DNA from 2 places in the Paenibacillus sp. S25 genome. Region 2 is predicted to be linked to the other one. Evidence: riboswitches for the same ligand, from Rfam matches in the RefSeq annotation. Region 2 holds a riboswitch; the other holds the start of a gene.
The links. Region 2 has a riboswitch for ZMP and ZTP ahead of KAI37_RS23805 (TIGR01440 family protein). Riboswitches for the same ligand answer to the same signal wherever they lie in the genome.

Region 1: another riboswitch for ZMP and ZTP. It lies ahead of KAI37_RS04320 (bifunctional 5,10-methylenetetrahydrofolate dehydrogenase/5,10-methenyltetrahydrofolate cyclohydrolase); the one in region 2 lies ahead of KAI37_RS23805 (TIGR01440 family protein).

The regions. Positions count from the first base shown of each region.
Region 1 is NZ_CP073683.1:947,971-959,029, forward strand. It holds gene KAI37_RS04280 (amino acid permease) at 1-912, shown strand, start outside; gene KAI37_RS04290 (hypothetical protein) at 1,713-2,435, shown strand; gene KAI37_RS04295 (S-layer homology domain-containing protein) at 2,819-5,719, shown strand; gene KAI37_RS04300 (NAD(P)H-dependent oxidoreductase) at 5,827-6,501, opposite strand; gene KAI37_RS04305 (winged helix-turn-helix transcriptional regulator) at 6,645-7,037, shown strand; gene KAI37_RS04310 (ABC transporter substrate-binding protein) at 7,232-8,224, shown strand; gene KAI37_RS04315 (cyclodeaminase/cyclohydrolase family protein) at 8,443-9,078, opposite strand; gene KAI37_RS04320 (bifunctional 5,10-methylenetetrahydrofolate dehydrogenase/5,10-methenyltetrahydrofolate cyclohydrolase) at 9,075-9,941, opposite strand; ZMP/ZTP riboswitch at 10,052-10,136, opposite strand; gene desA (Delta(5) desaturase DesA) at 10,350-11,059, shown strand, end outside.
Region 2 is NZ_CP073683.1:5,432,660-5,443,718, forward strand. It holds gene wecB (non-hydrolyzing UDP-N-acetylglucosamine 2-epimerase) at 1-39, opposite strand, end outside; gene upp (uracil phosphoribosyltransferase) at 150-779, opposite strand; gene KAI37_RS23785 (ABC transporter substrate-binding protein) at 1,134-2,399, opposite strand; gene KAI37_RS23790 (carbohydrate ABC transporter permease) at 2,415-3,251, opposite strand; gene KAI37_RS23795 (carbohydrate ABC transporter permease) at 3,251-4,132, opposite strand; gene KAI37_RS23800 (serine hydroxymethyltransferase) at 4,308-5,558, opposite strand; gene KAI37_RS23805 (TIGR01440 family protein) at 5,679-6,266, opposite strand; ZMP/ZTP riboswitch at 6,487-6,568, opposite strand; gene KAI37_RS23810 (low molecular weight protein arginine phosphatase) at 6,646-7,230, opposite strand; gene KAI37_RS23815 (manganese efflux pump MntP) at 7,335-7,895, opposite strand; gene KAI37_RS23820 (L-threonylcarbamoyladenylate synthase) at 8,038-9,285, opposite strand; gene spoIIR (stage II sporulation protein R) at 9,439-10,131, opposite strand; gene KAI37_RS23830 (FtsW/RodA/SpoVE family cell cycle protein) at 10,388-11,059, opposite strand, start outside.

The sequences.
Region 1 (11,059 bases), 1.5 Mb from region 2:
GTCGCCATCATCTTCATGCTAGTAGTGGGTACGGGGATGATCTTCTTTGGACTCGGTAACGGTGGGCAACCGATAGGTCTATCCAATCTGTACAGCCAGGGCGGCTTCTTTGCAGGTGGTTTGAAAGGGTTTCTATTTGCACTCTGCATTGTAACAGCGGCTTACCAAGGGATAGAGATGGTAGGTATTACGGCAGGTGAAGCTGAAAATCCGAAAATGACACTGCGAAAAGCTATTAAAAACATCATTTGGCGTATTTTGATTTTCTATGTGGGTGCAATCTTTGTTATTGTTACGATTTATCCTTGGAACCAAATAGGCGAGATCGGTAGCCCATTTGTTCTGACTTTTGCCAAGGTAGGAATTGTGGCTGCTGCGGGTATCATTAACTTTGTTGTACTTACAGCTGCGATGTCCGGCTGCAACAGTGGTATTTACAGCGCGGGCAGAATGTTATATACATTAGCTAAGAACGGACAAGCTCCCAAGTTTTTCGGGAAAGTTTCCCCAAGCGGTGTTCCTAGAAATAGTATTATTACGACCATTTCTTTGCTGCTGGTAGGAGTGTTATTTAACTACCTAATGCCTGATTCCAAACTGTTTCTGTACATTTACAGCGCCAGTGTTCTCCCGGGTATGGTGCCTTGGTTTGCATTAGCCATCAGCCAATTTAAATTCAGGAAAAAGTGGAAGGACGAAATGAAGGATCACACCTTTAAGTCTCGTTTTTTTCCGATCAGTAATTACATCACCATTATCTTTTTGTTGCTGGTGATCGTTGGAATGTGGTTTAATCCAGACACACGCTTGTCGTTGATTGTCGGGGCATCATTCATGGCGATCGTCATTGTTGGATATTTTGTCTTTGGCATAGGAAAGCGGCAGAGAATTGAAGAATTAGAGGAAAACTAAAAGATTGCTAAATACGTAACATTTGCCGAGCGCAATTCAGATGATCCTGAGTTCGCTCGGCTTTTCTTTTACATGACGAGGGAGAGGGCTATGGGAGGGTTGTTACTGAGGTATAGAACCGTGTGGTTATCCTGTTCGCACTACAAGTGTAAATATAGAGACAAAAAAAGTGAGAAGGGAAACTGAGAAGTTCATTATTGCTATACTCTTACGGTTAGCCTTAAACTCTGTAATTCCAGAAAATAAAAATATAAACCCTAGAAAAAATTGCGCGATTTTGTATGAGTCCCTATAGGTGTCTGGGTATGCGAGTGATAAAGAGGAAGAGATCATAACAACTACAGCAAATATTAAAGTGAGGATTCTGTAAATATCCATTTTCTTAAACATAGATAAGTTCCCCCTTCCTATATAACGCCTAGTACATTATATATTTTAAAGGTCAGACCGTGGGACTTCAAATAAATACAAAAAAAGGAGGGAGAATGGTACCCGCTAAACGAAGAACCATCCGACTGTAAGTAGCACTAATAGGTAAAGAGCACAGGCGATGACTCCAAGAAGCAACAACTACATAGACCACCAATTTGGACAATACGGGACAGGCTGGTGTGGATGCTGCTGTGAGCAATAATACAGACTAAGCTACAAGAGAGAATGCGAAGGTATACTCATACATTCCATGTTCAAGTATTTATGATTGAACTTATTTTCTTCTAATATTTAACTGTTAATAGAATTATTGAAAAGCTATAATGCTAATAATGATTTGAGTGTACTTGGAGAAAGAGGTTGAGGGTATAGTGTTGAAAAAATGGCCATTATTATTGATGATAGGTATTCTCATGGTGGCATCTGTGAGCTGGAATAGTGGAGTATCTTATGCAGCTACAGAATATACTTGGGATAAGTACAAGGGCACTGAGGTCAGGACATATAGATTGACTGCGGTACCTGGAAGAGTCGAATATATGGATCAGGAAAGGTTTTTTGCAGCTTTAAGTCAAACCCCAAATGTGTATGGAGATTTTAGTGGCTATAAAACAGGGAAAACAACTGGAGTTGTAACCGAGAGTATAACGGATGATGTGTACAAATTTACAGTTACTGATTTTCTTCGCGATCAAGAGCCTGAGGTTGTAGAGTATATAAATCCAAGAGGCGGAATTCCTCATAGATGGAATGGAACTAGTGATATTCAAATTTTTATGAGAGGGTCAGAAGCGGCTTCTTTGTCTGAGCTGTTTTATGAGGGGACACCCAGTGAAGGACGCTTTCAATTTAATGCTAACGATATATATTTAGTTACATTCTGGTCCAGTACCGTAAGACTTATCAGTGGGATGTCTGCTGAGGCGCTAATAGAGGAAGGTCCTCACACGTTTAACAATCGGGAGCTTGTAGGTCAAGTAACCAGCGAAGATCCTGCAGCTTATCCGCAAGATGGGATTTCAGAAGGTTATTATTATGTTTTAAATGGTGCTGGCAACAAAGAATCAACAGATGATGGAGATAGCCAATAAAAACAAAAGAAGAGATAACATTGTGTATGGTGCTTTATACATGATGTTATCTTTTTTATTGTGATGCTCGCATTAGAAAATTTAGTAATGAAAAAAATGCTGAAAATTTAATTCCCAATGAAAACCATTTTAAAAGATCGGGATATATGCCTTTAAAATAATGACAATTTTACGGATGGAACCGTAATATATAACTACTTTTTTTGCTGTCTTTATTCAATCCTAGGGATATTATTCCGATAATTCAAGTATATACAGTTTGGTGTTAATTGAAATGAAATCCGTTTGAAAACAAAAGAAATAATTTTCGGAATTTACACAGAAGTCCAGGTGCAAGTAACCTGATGCTATATTGTAAAGGAGGTGCAAGAATCCAAAATAATATGAAATGTGAAAAAAAGTTAAAACAAATTAGGCAGTACATCGCTGCTTTACTGGCTGTTTGGTTGTTCTGTATACATACTGTGCCTGTTTTTGCAGACAGGGCCTTTAACGATATTGAACATTCCTACGCAGCTGATGCAATTGAAGCCATGGCTGCTCAAGGGTATGTTACGGGTTATCAGGATGGTAGTTTTCGACCTGTACATTTTATATCGCGGCAGGAATGGGCGAGTATTTTCGCTAAAACCTTAAAACGAACTTCGGTTAACAAAAGCATTACTCCTTTTAGTGATGTGTCACCGTGGGCTCTGCCCTATGTGCAGACCTTGCAAGCAGAGAACATTACCAAAGGAATTAGTGATCAGTTATTTGGTGCAAAACACAATATGACTCGTCAGGATATGGCAGTGTGGTATGCCAGGTATTTCGGTGTCTCTGAAGATACCCGCGCTTCCGATAGATCCAGTTTTGTGGATCAGTCTGATATATCAGACTATGCACAAACGAGCGTATGGCTGATGGAACGTTTGGAGCTGATCGAGGGGGATACGAATCATTATTTCCATCCCAAAGAGTCTGTGAGACGGCAGGATGCTACACTGGTAGCGTATCGGATATGGCTAGGTGGCGACGGTCTGAGAGAACGTGCCAAGCGTTTGCTGGAGTCATTAGGAAATGGAACTGCAACGACGAATCAGCTAGCCAGTCCACTGGAATCGAAGAAGATCGTGGTCGACCTGGCGCCAGAAATTAGTCACCAGCGTGCGAATCCGGAGATCGAAGAGCCTAAAGGCCACAGTCCAAGACCCGATCCACCGGTATCTCCGGTAACACCTACAGAGCCGAACCCGGAACCGCCAGTTGTGCGACCAGATCCCGGTCCTAAACCACCAGTGACACCACCAGTCATACCGCCAGTGATACCACCAGTGACTCCCTCAGAACCACCGGACCATTCTTCGGATTTTCTAGTGGATGAGGTCGTAATCAAGGCGCCCGAGTTGGTCAATCAACCGGAAACGTATCCTTCGTATCAGCTGTCCTTTGATCTCTACAATAAAGGGCACTTGGTAAGCATTCCCGCTGTAAGCGTCACAAGTGTTACTTACACATTTAGTGACACATTAGGTGTATTTGATGAACATGGGAAAATTGCGCATTCCGAAAATATACCTGCTGCTGATGGTTACATTCCTGTAGAGATGGAAGTCATCATTGCTAAACCCCATCAGGTGCTTAAAGCACAGACCAAGCTGATCGTGAAAGGAATGACTCCTCCGGTAGAGGACCCAAGTGTAATCAGGTCCGTATATTTGGCGACGTACACCATTCCACAGGCCACGACTCTAGACCCTGATGGCTGGAGCATGCCCTATGTATTTCAAAATGCAAAGGGAGAGGTCATACCGTCCGGTCTATTGCCGTCAGATTTAAAGCTTCGGATAGAGGATTCCAGAGGGATATTTGACGAGGATGGACATATTGCCAATCTGCATCTGATTCCTGCATTGAACTCTGTCATTCCATTCAAGATTGAGGTTGAGTCACCCTCTCAGGGAATTCACTTTATATCCAATGCCGAGTTAACTGTAGTACCAGGAGCACGCAAAAAGCAATATTTTGCTATCTCCATGATGCTGCAGGGAAAAGATGCGGGCAGTACGACCACGGTAGAGCAAATTGAGCAGTCACGTCAATTACTGATGGATCACTTTGGTCCCAACGTAAAAGTGACGTGGGCCATGGAAAATAGATTTATTTTCGTGGAATCAAATCGTCCGCAGCTTAAAAAGGTTTTGGAATACGTGGATCAGTATGGCGATGAAGTCGGAATTTTGGATGGGTATCCGAATAATCTGTTTGGTCTCCCTGAATGGGAAGCACAGATGAACGAGTGGTTGTATATGTATCGTTATAATGCACTCAATGAGCTGCACCAATCTGGTTCGTTGGGATCACCTTCGGTGTTTGAAAGCATGGATACAGACCAATATCGAAAGTATCTGCCTAAATCATTGACCGGCTTTACGGTGAATCCTGAGCAGGCCCAATGGCTTAAGGATCATTTTAAGATCACCTCAGCGATGGGGTGGTCGGCTACACAGTATAATGTGAACAACATGTATGGTGAGGGGTCACCTTTGATGCCTTACTGGTCCCATAAGGATAATCCGATTGTTCCGGCACAGGGGCTTACAAATAATAGCGGTATCGTATTTATGAACTCGATTACGATTGATCCGATTGGATCACGTTATACCAAAGATTCCTCACGTTGGACTCTCCATCCGGGCGATCCATATGTGACCGAAACGGATGCGGCACCACAACTGTATATAGCGCAGCAGTATTTAGATAACCCGTATCAACGTTTGAATACAGTAAACTACATGTCCATTATTTTGGATGTCAACTGGCTTGCCAAAAACCATAACATGTCTCAAATATGGGAGAACTTTGTGAATCACTTCCCTGTTGACCGTGAGGTTGAGATTGTGGGCGTGGACGGGCTGAAACAGATTTATGAATCGGTAGCTGGATTGAGTAATGATCATACGGAGTTTTCGCTCATGTTTAGAGGCTCAGGCTTTAAGGCAGTTATGGACTCCAATAATTCACCAGCCAATCTGCGTTACTTGTGGACTGAAAACGCCTCACAGCGGATTATTTTATCCAAGGAGGATGGAGATGCGGCATGGTCCATTATTGACTTTACTGACTATACCCGAAGTCCGGTTCCGAAGATGGCATACAATCTGGATAAGAACACGGATGTAAGCTATGTCACTGGAAGGAACTTTAAGCTGCATCCTACAGCTCCGTTAACAGCAGATGAAATTCAGCGCGTAAAGGATCGTTTGAAGGAGATTTACTTTGCAGAAGAAGTAAACTATCAGTAAGGGTTTGGAATGACAGAATTTTTAAGACTTGAGGTTTTATGAAAAGGGGGTGTCCCAACAGCCATGGAAATGGTTGTGGGACGCCCCTTTGTTTTAGAGAAAAGGTTTTACACCCATTCAATAACCTGATCTACAGATCGCCGGGTTTTGCCTCGCGGCTCGTTCAGACGGTATCCAAATGCCACCATACAGGAAATACCGAAATGTTCGGCATCCATAATGCCTTCTTCGGAGAGGATGCGTTCGATTTCCTGTTTATTAAAACCTTCGATAGGACAGGAATCAATGCCGATTTGAGCTGCGGCAGTCATCATGTTACCCAGTGCGATGTAGGTTTGTCGGCAGCCCCACTCGAACAAGGCTCTTTTATTTTCCTCCAGCCCAAAATCTGATTTGAGAAAGGCATCATACACTTTCTCTCTGCCTTGAATCACTTCAGCGGGTAATTGCTGCACGTTCTCCATCATACTCTTGATATAATCGGAGGAGGCTACCATATCTTCAGGAAGTCTAGAGAGGATGAGTACAAAATGACTGGCTGTTGGCAGTTGTTTTTGGGCCCCCCAAGAGTAAGGCAGCAGCTTCTCACGCATAGCGTTACTCTGAACGACAACAAATTTCCAGGGTTCAAAGCCAAACGAACTCGGGGATAAACGGCCTGTTTCAAGAATAAAGTCGAAGTCAGAATCGCTAATTTTCTTATGGCTATCAAATTCCTTCGTTGCATGTCTGAACTCGTATGCAGATAAGATTTGATCTTTAGTAGTAGTTAAGGTTTCCATCGTTATTCCACTCCTTATGGATGTGATTAAAATTGACGCTTACCAAGTGACATGCTTAATATTAGAATATACATGATCGTTTTTGAAGTACGCACATTAATGTGCTGTAGTATATAAAATGATACCAAGGAGGAGAAAAGCCTATGCGCAATCGGAAAGGCGGCTTTGGGGAATGTACCGCTGGAAATGATCAGGCGTGTCCAGTTGAGTTCACGCTGGACGTGATTGGGGGCAAATGGAAAGGGATTATTTTATATCATCTTATGTATGGGACTAAGCGATTTAGTGATTTTCGGCGGATCTGTCCGGGAATTACTCAACGTATGCTGACACTCCAATTGCGTGAGCTGGAAGAGGACGGAGTCGTTCACCGTGAAGTCTACCAACAGGTTCCTCCTAAGGTCGAATACTCTCTAACTGAATTTGGAAAAACGCTGATCCCGATTATTAACCTGATGAAGGATTGGGGAGAAGAATATAAAACAAAACAGCGACCACCAGAAAGCAGCCTTCAGCAACCTAGCCCCAATGTGTAGGTTTTTGAGACGGCTCCACGAAAAAAGACCTGGCCATCATTTTGGCAGGTCTTTTCATTTTTAAAGTGAAATGATGCAAAGTTCGTTTTTCAGTTGACAGTAAGGACGACGCTTGATATATTTCTTACGATATTGATAATCATTATCATGTGTATCGGGAAGATCATCTTCACAATATATAGGGGGCTAATCAGTTGAAAAGAAAATCGTATTTTATGATGACAGCTATGTTACTTGTATTGTCTGTATTCATCAGCGCTTGCGGCGGAAATAACAATGGAAGTAATCCGGCTTCATCTTCAGGAGATAAGCAAGAGTCGGCTACTACTGGAGAGACTAGAAGCTTTAAAACGGTTAAAGGGGATATTCAAATTCCTGCTAAGCCCCAGCGCATTGTAACGGATTTTTACGGCGGAGAATTGCTGTCCGTGGGTGCTAACGTGGTGGGTGTGGAGCCGACTGCGTTTCAAAATCCTTTTCTGACCGATTTGCTGAAGGAAAAAGGAACCAAAGAGGTGGGTGATCCGACCAATTTGGAAAAGACGCTGGAACTCAAACCCGATCTGATCGTGGTTATGAAGGATACGAATTATGAGGCTCTTTCAAAAATCGCACCTACCCTGTACATTCCGTACGGTACGACGACTAATATCTATGATACGGTCAAGCTGTTCGGCGATATCACCGGGGAAAAGGAGAAGGCTGAGCAATTTATTACTGCATTTGATAAAAAGGCCGCTGAAGGTCGCGCACGTCTTAAAGGTGTGATTGACGAAAAGGCGACTTTCGGTCTGTATGAGCTGACGGACAAAAACGCACTTTGGATCTTTGGCGACAATGCGGGGCGGGGCGGTCAAGCTGTGTACAATGCGCTCAAACTGAACATGCCAAAGAAAACAGCGAACTCCAAGGAACAAACGGTGCAGCTTTCGATGGAGGTATTGCCACAGTATGACGCAGATTATATGTTCCTGACTACGTATGACCCGGAGAAAAAGGGTGACGCGCTCAAGCAACTGAAATCGTCCGCTGTATGGGGGAATCTTCCTGCGGTAAAGAACAATAGAGTGTTCTTTAACGATTTTGATACATATTATCGCTATGATCCAATCGCTATTACCGGGCAAATTGATATGATCGTAGATATGCTGGTCGAAAGAGAAAAAGAGAATAAAGCTAAACAATAGGTGTGAGATTCTGCGTTGTGACGAATTGTCCAAAACAGATAGGAAGTCGTATAATATACGCAGTATATAGCATAAAAAACCAGTCCAACATGAATCATGTTTGGACTGGTTTTTTATTGACTATTTCGTCGTAATTTCAATAGTATCTTCTTTTTGTATCCAATCAGTTATTTTTTGAAGAAATGTTTTGGAACAGGTTAAACACGGTTATGAGCAGACTAATTCGCTATTCGACTGCGCACCATCAACAAGGTTTGGTCTTTGATTTGTCCGATTTCACGGATGAGTGCGGCTGTCTTGGTCTCATAGGAGTATTTGACGTCCAAGTCTTTCAGCGAAGCAAGGTTAATGTCGACGGTAAGCAGGGCAGATTGAGCTGCTGCTTCGAACAGGATCGCGCCGATGCCAAGATCCGAAATCACATTTTTATTGGACATTTCCACAATGTTGTAGGCTTGCGACAATCCGTCCCGGCATACTTCCAGCAGACGCATGGGTACCTCAATGGCAGCGATCACCGCTGTCTGTAAGGAATGGGTACGATAGCGCTTTTCTTCGTCTGTTTCCTTGGGCAAGCGCAGTGCGGTCATGTACTGTTCAAAGGATTGGATGTCTGCGACCATTAGTTCCTCACAATGTGTAGACAATCTTTCCATGCTACTAATGACATCCGTGATTTGTTCATGGATGTGCGCATATTTTTCTCCTTGTGAAAGGTTGGCGGTCATGGAGGTCATAGCCGCGCCTAGTGCCGCAGCCAATGCGGATACACTTCCTCCGCCGGGGGTAGGCGCTGCACTTGCAGCCTCTTGCAGAAAATGTCCGATGGAATTGTTCCACGACAGTTCACTCATGAATAGACCACCTCTCTGGAGTAGTGTTGCAGATGTATCGCTTTGAGCAGATTTTTGTACAAAATCGCAGTCGTTAAGGTGCCAACACCGCCGGGAACCGGAGAAATGGCATGTACCTTTTCACCCACGTTTGAAGCAGCGTCACCCACGATTTTTCCTTCCAGCGTCTCGTTAATTCCTGCATCCACGAGAATCAGACCAGGATGGACCATATCCTGCGTAATCACATCAGGGCATCCGACTGCAACGAAGGCAATGTCTGCATGGCTCAGATGCTCTGCGATATCACGCGTACCTGCATGACAGGCGGTAACGGTGGCATTTTCTCTTTGCAGCATGTGGAAAAGGGGAAGTCCCACTGTCTGCCCGATGCCCACGAGAGTGACATTTTTGCCTGCCAAGGTGTGACCGTAATGCTTGAGCAGCTCGATACAGGCTTGAGGTGTTGCGGGATATAGTCCGGCGTCACCTGTTACGGTAGCCAGCTTGTTATCAGGTGTTATTCCATCAATATCCTTGTAGGGGGCGATGGATTGTTTAATAACGGAGGCAGAAAGATGTTGGGGAAGCGGCAGTTCCAGCATAATGCCATGTACATGGGATGCATCGTTCAGACTGCCGATCAGGTGCAGTAGCTCGGCTTCGCTAACATGACGATCAAAAGTATGGAGATGAAATGAGATGCCCAGCTTCTCCGCTATTTTTTGCTTGGTCCGTGCATAGTATGCAGATGCCGGATCGCCTTCTACCAATAGGGTCGCCAGATGGGGACGGTGTCCTTGCTGCTTCATTTTTTCTACCTGTGAACGGATCGTTGCATATACTTGCTCAGCTGCTTCTTTGGATTTCATGATTATAGCCATCGTCCGAGCCTCCTCTGAATTTATCGCATGATTTATCAACAGGGTGTCATGGTCTTAAAACGAAAAAAAGTATTTGCACAAGGTCGTCAAGACAGACGAATCCTCTGCAAATACTTCTCCCAGGCGAACGGTACGCTTTTTTTGTATGCTCCCTCGTGGTTCATTCCACTGACTTCGCCAGTCACATACAGCGTTATTATACCTTATATTTTAACAAATAATCATCAGAAAAGAAACCCGCGAACATTTGGAAAACGGGTTGTGTTACTTGTCTATATGACAAATGTCATATACCCGAGCTGACGTTTATGACTACAGCGCCTAGAGGCTTTACCTTATACTGAGATTAGATCAACATGTACGCCTAACAGGATCAAGGTATAGGCGTCATTTTAAAGGAGGATCATAATGAGTATGACACAACTCCCATTAGCCCAATTGAAAAAAAATATGGCTCCCTACGAGAAAATAAACACAAAATCCAGCGTTCTGCAACTCATCAATACCTTGGGTCCACTGATCCTATTGTGGTATGCTGCTTATCTTAGTCTGTCGGTTTCGTACTGGCTCACACTTCCAATTGCCATTGTTGCATCGGGGTTTGTGGTACGGACGTTTATTATTTTTCATGATTGTGGTCATCAATCCTTCTTCAAAAGCCGCAAGCTGAACGACATTGTGGGAACGATTACAGGCATTATTACGCTCTGTCCTTATCACCAATGGAAAAATAGTCACGCGATCCACCATGCAACCAGCAGTAATCTGGATAAAAGAGGCACAGGTGACATGTGGGTGCTTACGGTAGAAGAGTACACAGAGGCTTCCACATGGACACGGTTGGCCTATCGCATATATCGAAATCCTTGGGTTATGTTCGGACTAGGTCCGATCTATACTTTTTTGATTTCCTATCGCTTTAATATCAAGACAGCCAAACGCAAGGAAAAAATGAACACCTATGTGACGAATATATCCATCGTTGTATTGTACGCACTGTTGTCATGGGCTATTGGATGGCAGGCTTTCCTTCTGGTACAGGCACCTATCTTTTTTGTATCTGGTATGTTGGGAATCTGGCTGTTCTATGTACAACACCAATTTGAGGATTCGTATTT
Region 2 (11,059 bases):
ACGCACACCAAAAATTGTCATCACTTTGATTTTGGACATTCTCTGTTGAACCCCTTTTCATAATAAATGTCCGCTTCACAGATCTTCCATTATTCAGAAAAACGACCTGTCATAACGTCCATAGATTTTGCCGAACCGCCAAAGGCAGTCTACTTGGTTCCGTACAAGCGGTCTCCCGCGTCACCAAGACCCGGAATGATGTATCCGTGATCATCCAGACGCTCGTCCAGAGCAGCGACATAGATATCTACATCAGGATGCGCATCCTGCACAGCTTTGACTCCTTCAGGAGCAGCAATCAGATTCATCATTTTAATTTGAGTGCAGCCTCTCTTTTTCAACACATCAATCGCCGCAATTGCCGAGCCACCCGTTGCAAGCATCGGATCAATCACGATCAATTCGCGTTCAGTTACATCTGTAGGCAGCTTCGTATAGTATTCTACGGGTTGCAGCGTCTCAGGATCGCGGAACAGTCCCACATGGCCTACCTTTGCTGCCGGCAGCAGCTTTACTACGCCATCCAGCATACCCAAGCCTGCACGCAGAATCGGAATAAGACCCAGCATACGACCCGAAATCACTTTACCTTCTGTCTCAGCAACCGGTGTCTGCACCGTAATGCTTTCCAGCGGGATATCCCGTGTAATTTCATAAGCCATCAATGTTGCTACTTCATCCACCAGCTCGCGGAAATCCTTGGTGTTGGTCCGCACATCGCGGATAAATGTAAGTTTGTGTTGGATCAAAGGGTGATCGCAAACCACCAGTTTCGCCATAATATATTCCCTCCGGTATTATCGTCACGTTCTTTCGCGCCAGCATATCGAACTATCCTGAGTCGAAAGGATCTATGTAACCTATTTGTACAAACCAAATAAGCACAGATGCAATGCGTGCCTGTAAATCCTGTTTATTATAACATTCCCTTGATTGATTTAACACCTGCCACCACAACCTTTTGTCAAGGGAAAGATATGACATGTAAAATACTTAATAGGACCGTTTCAGGTGTGACTTTTGTCACATAAAAAACACATCAAAAAGGCCCTGACGGCACTTGACCGTCAAAGCCAGTGGACTTTAAGCTTCCTGCCCGAGCTATAGCCTTTGCATTCTCTTGCATCATTCTTTTATCTATACTTCAAATTGTCCCATGCTTCCTGAAATTGCTGAAGCATTTCATCCTTCGTGATCACCCCTGCGATATAGGCTTGCATACTACTGCTTAAATCCTGATTCAGTCCCTTCGGGAAGCGTTGGAAGTTCCAGCTCCATATCTTGCCTTCCCTCACGTACCGAGATATTTCTGCACCTAGATCGCCTGTCGTCTCGTCACTGGACGTGATACTTTTGAAGGCGGGAACAAACTTAAATTCCTTGGTGATATAATGCTTGCCTGTTTCTGATGTGACCAACCAATTGAGAAATTCTTTTGCCTCCTGCTTCACAGGCGAATTTTTGTTGACCACCCAGTTCGAGGCTACTCCCACAGCAAGTCTACCTCCTGTGGAGGGATCATTGTCTATAGGCGCAGGCAGAATACCCAAATTCAAGTTAGAATTAATTCCATCCATTTGCGGTTGCGTCCAGTTCCCCTGGTGCATCATAGCAGCCTTACCTGTCGAAAATAGTGTCACTTGTGTATTGTAATCCGTCGTGAGCGGATTGCGGTTCCCATATTTTATAGTTAGGTCAAGCAACTTCACCCACTGATGGAACACGGGGTTACCGGGGATGCGAGCCGTTCCTTTGTTTAAATCCGTAACATAACTTTCCGGGTTCGGCTGTCTGGCAAACGGGATATTGATAAAATGGTTCCCCAGAACCCACCATTCCGCATACCCGTTAGCAAAAGGTATAATCCCTGCCACTTTCAGTCGCTTAGCTGCTTCCTCCAGTTCATCTATCGTCTGAGGCAGTTTGGTTATGCCCGCTTTTTTGAACAAATCCTTGTTATAAACAAAACCAAATCCTTCTAGGTTCATAGGCTGTCCATAAATCTTACCGTTAACCGTCATCGGCTTACGAGCGAAATCGTCCAGAACCTTCACCCATGGCTGATCCGACAAATCCTCCAAGTACTCCAACCACGTATCGCGGTCCTGGTAGCCCTCATTTGTAAAAATGTCCGGCTGATCGCCTGATGCGAATTTAGCCTTCAACGAAGCACCATAGTCCGTACCACCACCGACAGATTGGATATCCAGCTTGATGCCTGGGTGCGTTTTTTCATATTCTGCCTTCAGCTTATTTAGCGGTTCCGAAATCTCTACTTTGAATTGATAAATGTGTATTGTTTTCGTCTCACTCTGTTTAGCCTTCGTATTTCCACAACCTGCAAGTGTACATGCGAGCAGCACCATCAAGGAGATGACAAGTAACGCTGTTTTTTTCATCGGTTATCCCTCCCTTCAGCCTTTGACCGCACCGGCTGCAATGCCAGAAACGATGTATTTTTGCATCACCAGAAAAAACACAACAACTGGCGTGATCCCCAACACCAGTGCTGGCAACGCCAAGTCCCATTGCTTGGTGTACTGACCAAACAACATATAGGTTGCAATCGGAATGGTGCGCAGCTCAGGATCATTCAAAATGAGCGAAGGCAATAGGTAGTCATTCCAGATCCATAAGGTATTCAAAATAAGTACAGTTACGAACATAGGCAGCAGCAGTGGACAAACGATGCGAAAGAACACCCCGTACCGGGATGAACCGTCCACCCTTGCTGCCTGCTCGATCTCAATAGGTACCGTTTTAATAAAGCCATGAAAAAGAAAAACGGATAAAGGCGCTCCAAAACCCAGATAACATAAGATCAGTCCCGGTATACTGTTGTTCAAGCTCAATACGTTGGACACTTCCATAAGCGGCAACATAATCGATTGAAAGGGAACTACCATCGCAGCCACAAGCAAACCGAATAGGAACCGATTAAAAAGAGTGTCATGCCGAACCATCTGGTAAGCGGCCATCGAGCTGATTAGAAGCAAAAGCGCATTACAGACGATCGTGACAATCAGTGAATTCCCCAGTGCTGTGGGAAAGTTTATTTTATTCCAGGCATTAGCATAGTTTTCAAAACGGAAGGTTGTCGGCCACGAAGCGGAATGGGCCAAAATGTCGCCAAAGGATTTAACGGAGTTTACGAGCAAAAAATAGAACGGAACCAGAAAGATTAACCCGATCACAATAAGCAATATTTCAGCAACCCATGTGCCCAAGCGATAGTTTGACGTTTTTCCCATTACATTTCGACCTCCTTTTTCTTCGTGAGACGCACCTGAATGCTGGTAATGATCGCAACGACCACAAAGAAAATCATAGCTTTGGCAGTCCCTAATCCAAGTCGATTATTTGTAAACGCTTCATTATATATGTCCAACGCTACAGACTCTGTCGACTTGAAAGGTCCCCCCTTCGTGAGAGCCAAATTCAACTCAAATACTTTAAAGGACCAGGATATCGCCAGGAACAAGCAGACAGTCACCGCTGGCATAATAAGTGGCACTACGATATGACGCAAAATCTGTCTTCGGCTCGCACCGTCGATTTGGGCCGATTCAATAAGGGCATGCGGGACATTATTTAACGAGGATATGTAAATAACCATGAGATAACCTGCATATTGCCACACAAACACTATGACAGTTCCCCAAAAAGCAGTTGGCCCATCACCCAGCCACGGCAGTTTAAAAAAGGAAAGCCCTGTTGCCTCCCCTACTGCAGAAAAGCCCCGTACAAATATAAATTGCCAGATAAAGCCGAGCAGCAAGCCGCCAATCATATTGGGCATAAAAAATACAGTTCGCAGTGCATTACGGGTACGCAACGGTTTGGTAAGTGCATAGGCTAGGAAAAAACCAATCAGGTTCGTCAGAATGACACCACATACGGTAAACCGGACCGTAAACCAGAACGCATTACGGAAATCTGGATCATCCCTAAAAATATGAACGTAATTCCCTAGCCCGAGCCATCGAATATTTTCAGATACTCCATCCCAGTTCGTCATGGAATAATACAACCCCAGCAGGAACGGAATGACCATAATCAAGACGAAAAACAACGCCATCGGTCCTACAAATACGATTTGCTGCAATAATTGCGCGGATTTTCTTTGACTCAATGCAATCACTCCTTTGTCGTAGATCATGAAGGAACGCGCGCCATAAACCCTTACTGTAATCGCTTATTACCCAAAAATGTAAGTTTCGAGTCGTTCGGAAGCAAAAAAAGGCTGTTCTCCTCCGGCTTAAGGAAGGAAAACAGCCTATAACATAAAGATTATGAATGTCGATGAATTAGTATTGAGTTCCTGGATAAATTGGGAACTTATCTGTCAACTCGCCAACCGCTTGGCTTGCTTTGGACAATACAGTATCATCTTTCGGGTTTTTAAGGGTTTCGGCAATGATTTTACCGATTTTGACCATAGCCTCTTCATCCATACCACGAGATGTTGCAGCAGGTGTACCAATACGAATTCCGCTTGTTACGAATGGACTGGTCGGGTCAAAAGGAATCGCGTTTTTATTGACTGTGATGCCCACGGAATCCAATACATGCTCCGCTTCTTTACCTGTGATATTCAAATTGCGCGTATCCAACAGCATCAGATGGTTATCCGTACCACCAGATACAATGTTAATCCCCTCAGCCAGCAGTGTTTCAGCCAGCACCTGTGCGTTGCGAACTACGTTTTGCGCATAGGTTTTGAACGATGGCTGGAGCGCTTCACCCAAAGCAACCGCTTTGGACGCGATCACATGCATCAGTGGCCCCCCTTGAGTACCAGGGAAAATAGCTTTATCAATCGCTTGCGCCCATGCTTTACGAGTCAGAATCAGACCCCCACGCGGACCACGTAGCGTTTTGTGTGTCGTTGTTGTTACAAATTGGGCATGCGGAACTGGACTTGGGTGAATTCCCGCTGCCACAAGACCTGCGATATGTGCCATATCCACCATGAACAAAGCACCTACATCATTGGCAATGGAAGCAAAAGCTTCAAAATCAATAGTACGCGGATATGCACTCGCGCCAGCTACAATTAGACGAGGGCGGTGCTTAAAGGCTGCCTTGCGCACTTCATCGTAGTCGATGCGGAAGTTGTCTTCGCGCACACCATAGGCAGCAAAGTTATACAACAAGCCGGAGGCGTTTACCGGACTTCCGTGTGTTAAATGACCACCATGCGCCAGATTCATACCCAGTACAGTATCTCCAGGTTTGAGAGCTGCCAGATACACCGCCATATTGGCTTGTGCTCCAGAGTGAGGCTGCACGTTAGCATGCTCGGCGCCGAACAGTTCTTTCGCGCGGTCACGTGCGATGTCTTCAACGATATCTACATGCTCACAGCCACCATAGTAGCGCTTGTTCGGATAACCTTCAGCATATTTATTCGTCAGCACGGAGCCCATGGCTTCCATTACTGCTTCACTGACAATGTTCTCGGATGCGATTAGCTCGATATTGTGGCGTTGCCGTTTCAGTTCAAGTCCCATTGCTTCCATCACTGCCGGGTCACTTTTACGCAGGTGTTCCATCATGATTGATTACTCCCTCTCCATAGTCAATTGTTGGGTATACAAGCAAACGCCTGTTCCTCTGTTGGGTACCTCATCATCAATGCAAAAAAGATTAGTACAAACATGCCGCCATGCCAAATGCTAATCGCAGTTTCCGCCGACTTCTTGCTCCAGACTGTACACCGCCCGTTGTCCGCCAATAAGTGGAGGACGGGTGAACGCTGCTGTCACACGTGCTTCGCCAATCCAGCGAAGGCTTGGGCGAAACGGAACGGCAATGGGGCGCAGATGCATGCCAATCAGCGTTTCGCCGATGTCTATCCCGGCATGAGCCTGCACGTTCGCCGCCAAACACGCGTCGATCATAGAACGATAGGCGACGGTAGCCATAGAGCCTCCTGCTGTACGAACAGGAACAGCTGCAACCTCCATCAGTCCCAATCGCTCCAGCACAGCCCGTTCAACGACCAGCGCTCGATTCAAATGCTCACAGCATTGAAACGCCACATCAAAGCCATACTCCCTGCGAACGGACTCTACTCCAGACAACAGTTGCTGAGCCACATCGAGCGCTCCCGCCGTACCAATCCGACTTCCAGCCACTTCACTTGTGCTAACGCCAATAACCAGCAGGCGACCAGCCTTGAGACTGGCTGCTTCTGCGATTTCCCGCACGACAGAAGTGGTCTGTGCTTCCAGCGGAATCTCATGATCTAATTGTTCCACCATTGGAACCTCCTTTGGTTGAACAGCCTCTCAGAGACTAGGCACGGTCTCATGCCCCAAGTTCAACACACTCTCTCCTGATCACAATCTGACTATATTATAGCCGATGTTTCAGATTTCGAGCAGAAAAAATGGAAGAACCTTTAATGGAATCAACTCTCAGCTAAAAATCTGGCATAACTTGTATATGAAAAAAAGAGCAGTCCACACCTATGTGGAATTGCTCTTTTGCCCAGGCGACCGGCCGTATATCCGATGCTCCATCGTGGTTAATCCCACTTTTGTCGCCAGTCACATCGGATTCTCATTTTTCCACCTTATCTTAACGGATTAACCGCCGAAAATCAACAGATTCCGTACAAACAGATGAGTAATACCAATTTTATTCGGAAGAAGCCTTTAGCTTGTCCAGCAGCTTATGCAGCGCCGTACGGATTTCCGCAGCTGTGACATCGTAATCTTCCCGCGAACCGCCAAACGGATCAGAAATATCAAAGCCCGGAATCCGTTGGTGTAATTCAATCATTCGTTCACGCTCCTGCGCCGATAGCTCTTGTCCGAGTGAAGCCATCAACTGCTGTGAAGCATATAAACCATCCAACTCCTGTACATCATTCAACACCGCATCCCGGTTCTCCACATATTCCTTAAGCGTAAATACTTTGCCCGCCGTTTGGGGAAAGCGCTGAATTACGTGCTGTTTATGTCCTTGCGTCAAGGTTAAGATCAGATGCGCCCACCCGGCAAGCTCGTCGCTCAAAGGGGTGGAAGTGATCTGATCGGATATATCATGATCACGTAGAACCGCCTCTGCATGTCGGGATAACGGCGTGCCTTCCATCGCGGCTACTCCCGCAGAACGCACTTCCAGTTCTAGCCCATGCTCAGCAGCCAACTTACGCAGCATCCCTTCAGCCATTGGACTGCGACAGGTATTCCCTGTGCATACGAATAAGATATTCTTCAACGTTTTCACCCCCCGTATGTTAAAAAAATATATAAACAGAGGATTACTATAATTCTAATCCCTTACTATAATCCTGCATTTATTTTACACTGTCTACGCTAAAATCAAAACATAAACATAAAGCCGAATGCCAGCAAAATGGCACCGCCCACTGCTTCTCCATAATCTCCTAGATTGCGGCTGACCTTGCGACCCAGCAACAAGCCCAACATTGCCATTGCTCCCCCGCAAAAACCAAACGCCAGAACGGACAGCACCAGATCACTCTGGAACATACCCAGTGACACTCCTACAGAAAATGAGTCAACGCTCACCCCAAGTGCAAACAGCAAAAGGCCTAAAGGCGAACGATGATCCAACACCTGTACGCCGTCCCCTTTAAAGGAATTATACACCATATGCCCGCCCAAAAGGATGAGTAGACCCCCTGCGAAGTAGGCCGTCACATGACCTAATAAAGAACTCATATAATGGCCTGTGAACATTCCCAGCAATGGCATCAGAATGTGAAAAAAGCCAATAACAGTACTGATGCGCAGCACGTCTCGCAGGCGTATCCCCTTCATGCCGATCCCTACGCCCAGCGATAACGCATCCATTCCTAGCGCTACCGCCATGATCAGAATCGTTACAACCTGCCCGGCATGGGCAGAGGCTGCCAGCATACTCCATCCCTCCATTATCCGTCTGTTCTTGTACACGTTATGCGGACAAGGGGGAAATCAGTACAAGCATACACTGAAAGTACCCCATACCGAGACGAGGAAGGAGGAAAATTTAATATAAGAGGCTCTGATTCGACAGAAGCTACAAGCGGACGATTCGGTGACCTGCCGCTTTAAGCAGGCGGTTCATGACGGCGTCTCCCAATCCTTTCGGCGGACAGGATTCCGACAAAATGTAGGTGACGCCGTCCTCGTCGCAACAGCGCAGCACGCCATACAGGCGCTGCGCTGCCTCATGGAGCGCGTCCAGCTTGCCTAGCGTGTAGACGCGCTCTCCGGCGTAGCCGGCGGCATGCTCGTCGAACGCGAGCACTGCCGTGCGCTCCCCGCGCGCGGAAGCCTCCACCAGCGCGGCGCGAATCCAGCCCGTCACCTCAACGGACGACGGGCCTTGTACCACGCTCAAGCGGCCTCGCGGCGCGTAGTGCGTGTACTTCATGCCCGGTGAGCGCGGCGCCGGGCTGTCCGCGTCTTCCCCAGGCGTAGCGGCCAACGCCGGGTCCAGCACGACAGCGCGAGCAACCGCAGCGAGCTGCTCGGCCGTCACGCCGCCGGGACGCAGAATGGTGACGGTTCCGTCGTCACCCGCCTGCACCACCGTGGACTCCAGCCCCACCCCCGTGGGACCTCCGTCTAAAATGCCGCCGATGCGGCCCTCCAGATCCTCCCGCACATGCTGTGCAAGGGTGGGGCTGGGCCTTCCCGACCGGTTGGCGCTTGGCGCAGCCAGCGGACAACCCGCTTCAGCGATCAAACGAAGCGCTATCGGATGATCCGGCATGCGTACACCAACCGTGTCCAGTCCGGCTGTCACACGCGATGACAGTGCCTGCGGCACCACTGGCAATACGAGAGTCAACGGTCCCGGCCAGAACATATTCATCAGCGCTCGGGCTGTATCATTTATTTCTGCTACCATACCCTCTAATTGATCAGCATCAGAAATATGTACAATGAGCGGGTTATCGGAGGGGCGCCCTTTGGCAGTGAATACCGCCTCCACCGCTTTTGTACTACGAGCATCGGCCCCCAGGCCGTACACGGTCTCCGTAGGAAAGGCTACCGTCTCTCCAGCTTGGAGGAGTAAGGCGGCCTCGCGTATGCCCTTTTCCGCCGCGATCCGAGTCTGTTCATCCCAAATTTCATCAGAAACATCCCCGTCAGTGTTGCTCACAGGAACCAAACATCTTACATCCCACCATTGTGTATGGGAAGACTTCAATGCCTGCTTCAGCTCGCGAATTCCCTGTTCACCTAGCTTTTGCTCAGGTTTTTCCTTTTGCACAAATTCTCCACGCAAGTCTTGCATTTGATTCGATTTATCGCTCATTCAGATCATCCCATATCTTATTGTCATACAAGCCAGTTATTTCGTTTGATCCCCATAAAGCTACTTTGAAAGATCAGTTCATTTGGCTCTGCCATGTGTATATCTATCGTAAGTTCCATTATAGCATATGGGGAAACTTACACTCCTCAACGTTTAGGCAAACAAACCACTCACCCAGTTACACAGTCCCGCAAGTGCATCCCACAGAAAAAAACGTACTTCCGGCTCCTTGTCAGTAGCATTCGTCCGACTATCTCCGTGATTCGTTTTTGCTGATACAGTTTGTGCCGTTGCTTCCCCACTGCCTGCATCAATAAAACATAGCGGAGGAAACAGCACGCACCACCAATTTTGACCTTTTCCTTGCCCCAGCGTAACCCGAAGTGCTTCATAATTCCCTGCCGGGTAGACAAGACCACCGTACATTTTCGTTGGGAAAGGTACGCTCGCCAGTTCCACCTGATGATCATACGCAATGCCGCGACGAGCCAGTTCCGTACCTACCAAACGGTCAATTTCAGGTAAATGAGTACCAATCAATGATCTCGCTTGGTCTAAGCTTTGCGGGTTTTCCAGCTCACCCACCCAGGCATTCATCTGCTGCACAATAGCGTCCCGTATTTCGCGTTTAACCAACTGATCCTCCGGGCGATCCGAATTGGCCAAAATACGCAGTCGAATGGAGTCATGTGGAATCACTTCCAGCCCTGCTGTTGCCACTCCTGATGCTAAGGTTCCTCTTGTTCCAGTGGTCATAGCAGCATCCGTCTTTTGACCTTCCCAAGACATCATTAATAACGAAATACAAAATAGTATCATTGCGGCTTGCTTTACCCAACTTCTCATTTTCGTCCCCCCAAACCCAAACTCTATCATGTCTATCAGTCTGTCCGGTTTGGGAGAGTCTAAACCTATAATTCTTGTAAAAGATTCAGGACCACTTTACAGATTTTCTTCAATATACCCTTAAACCATGCTACACCAAGCTTCTGACCCTCACCGAGGAATATGAAAAAGCCCAGATTTCACAATCTGGACTCTCTCGTTGCACCGTTTCAACTCACACAAATACCAATCATTATCTAGCCACATTCCACCTATACTAGGCTTTTTTTGCCTTCGTCAAGCTTAGTCTGGAAGGCTGTGGCAGATCATCCTCCAGCTCTTGACCGTGCACCTTAATACTCATAACCAAGCCGATACTAGCCATGTTAATAAGCAACGAGGTACCACCATAACTTATGAACGGGAGCGTAATCCCCGTAAGCGGCATAATGCCCAGAAACGCACCAATATTCTCAAAAATCTGATACAGCAACATAGACACAATCCCGACAATAATATACGGTCCGGCGCGATCCCGGCATTCCAGCGAAATCAAGATCATTCGGTGAATCAAGATAAAATATAGCAATAGCAGCACTGAAGAGCCTACAAACCCAAATTCCTCCGCTACGACCACAAAAATAGAATCCGCGTACGTATAAGGAACACGCCCGGACTGTACCGAGGTTCCTTGCAAAAAGCCCTTGCCCATCATCCCGCCAGAGGCTATCGCCAGCTTGGCATTTTTGGTATGATAAGACGCCTTCGCGGTTGCCTCTTCCGGTACCAACCAAGGGTCCAAACGCTCAACCCAGTGACTACGGCCAATCCCCTTCATAAAGGAGTCAATCTCATCGTGAAACGAAATATAAGCTTTAATCCCGCCGCCAACAGCGACTGCAAATACTATAAATCCGATCAACGCATGGGATGCCTTCACATTACCAAT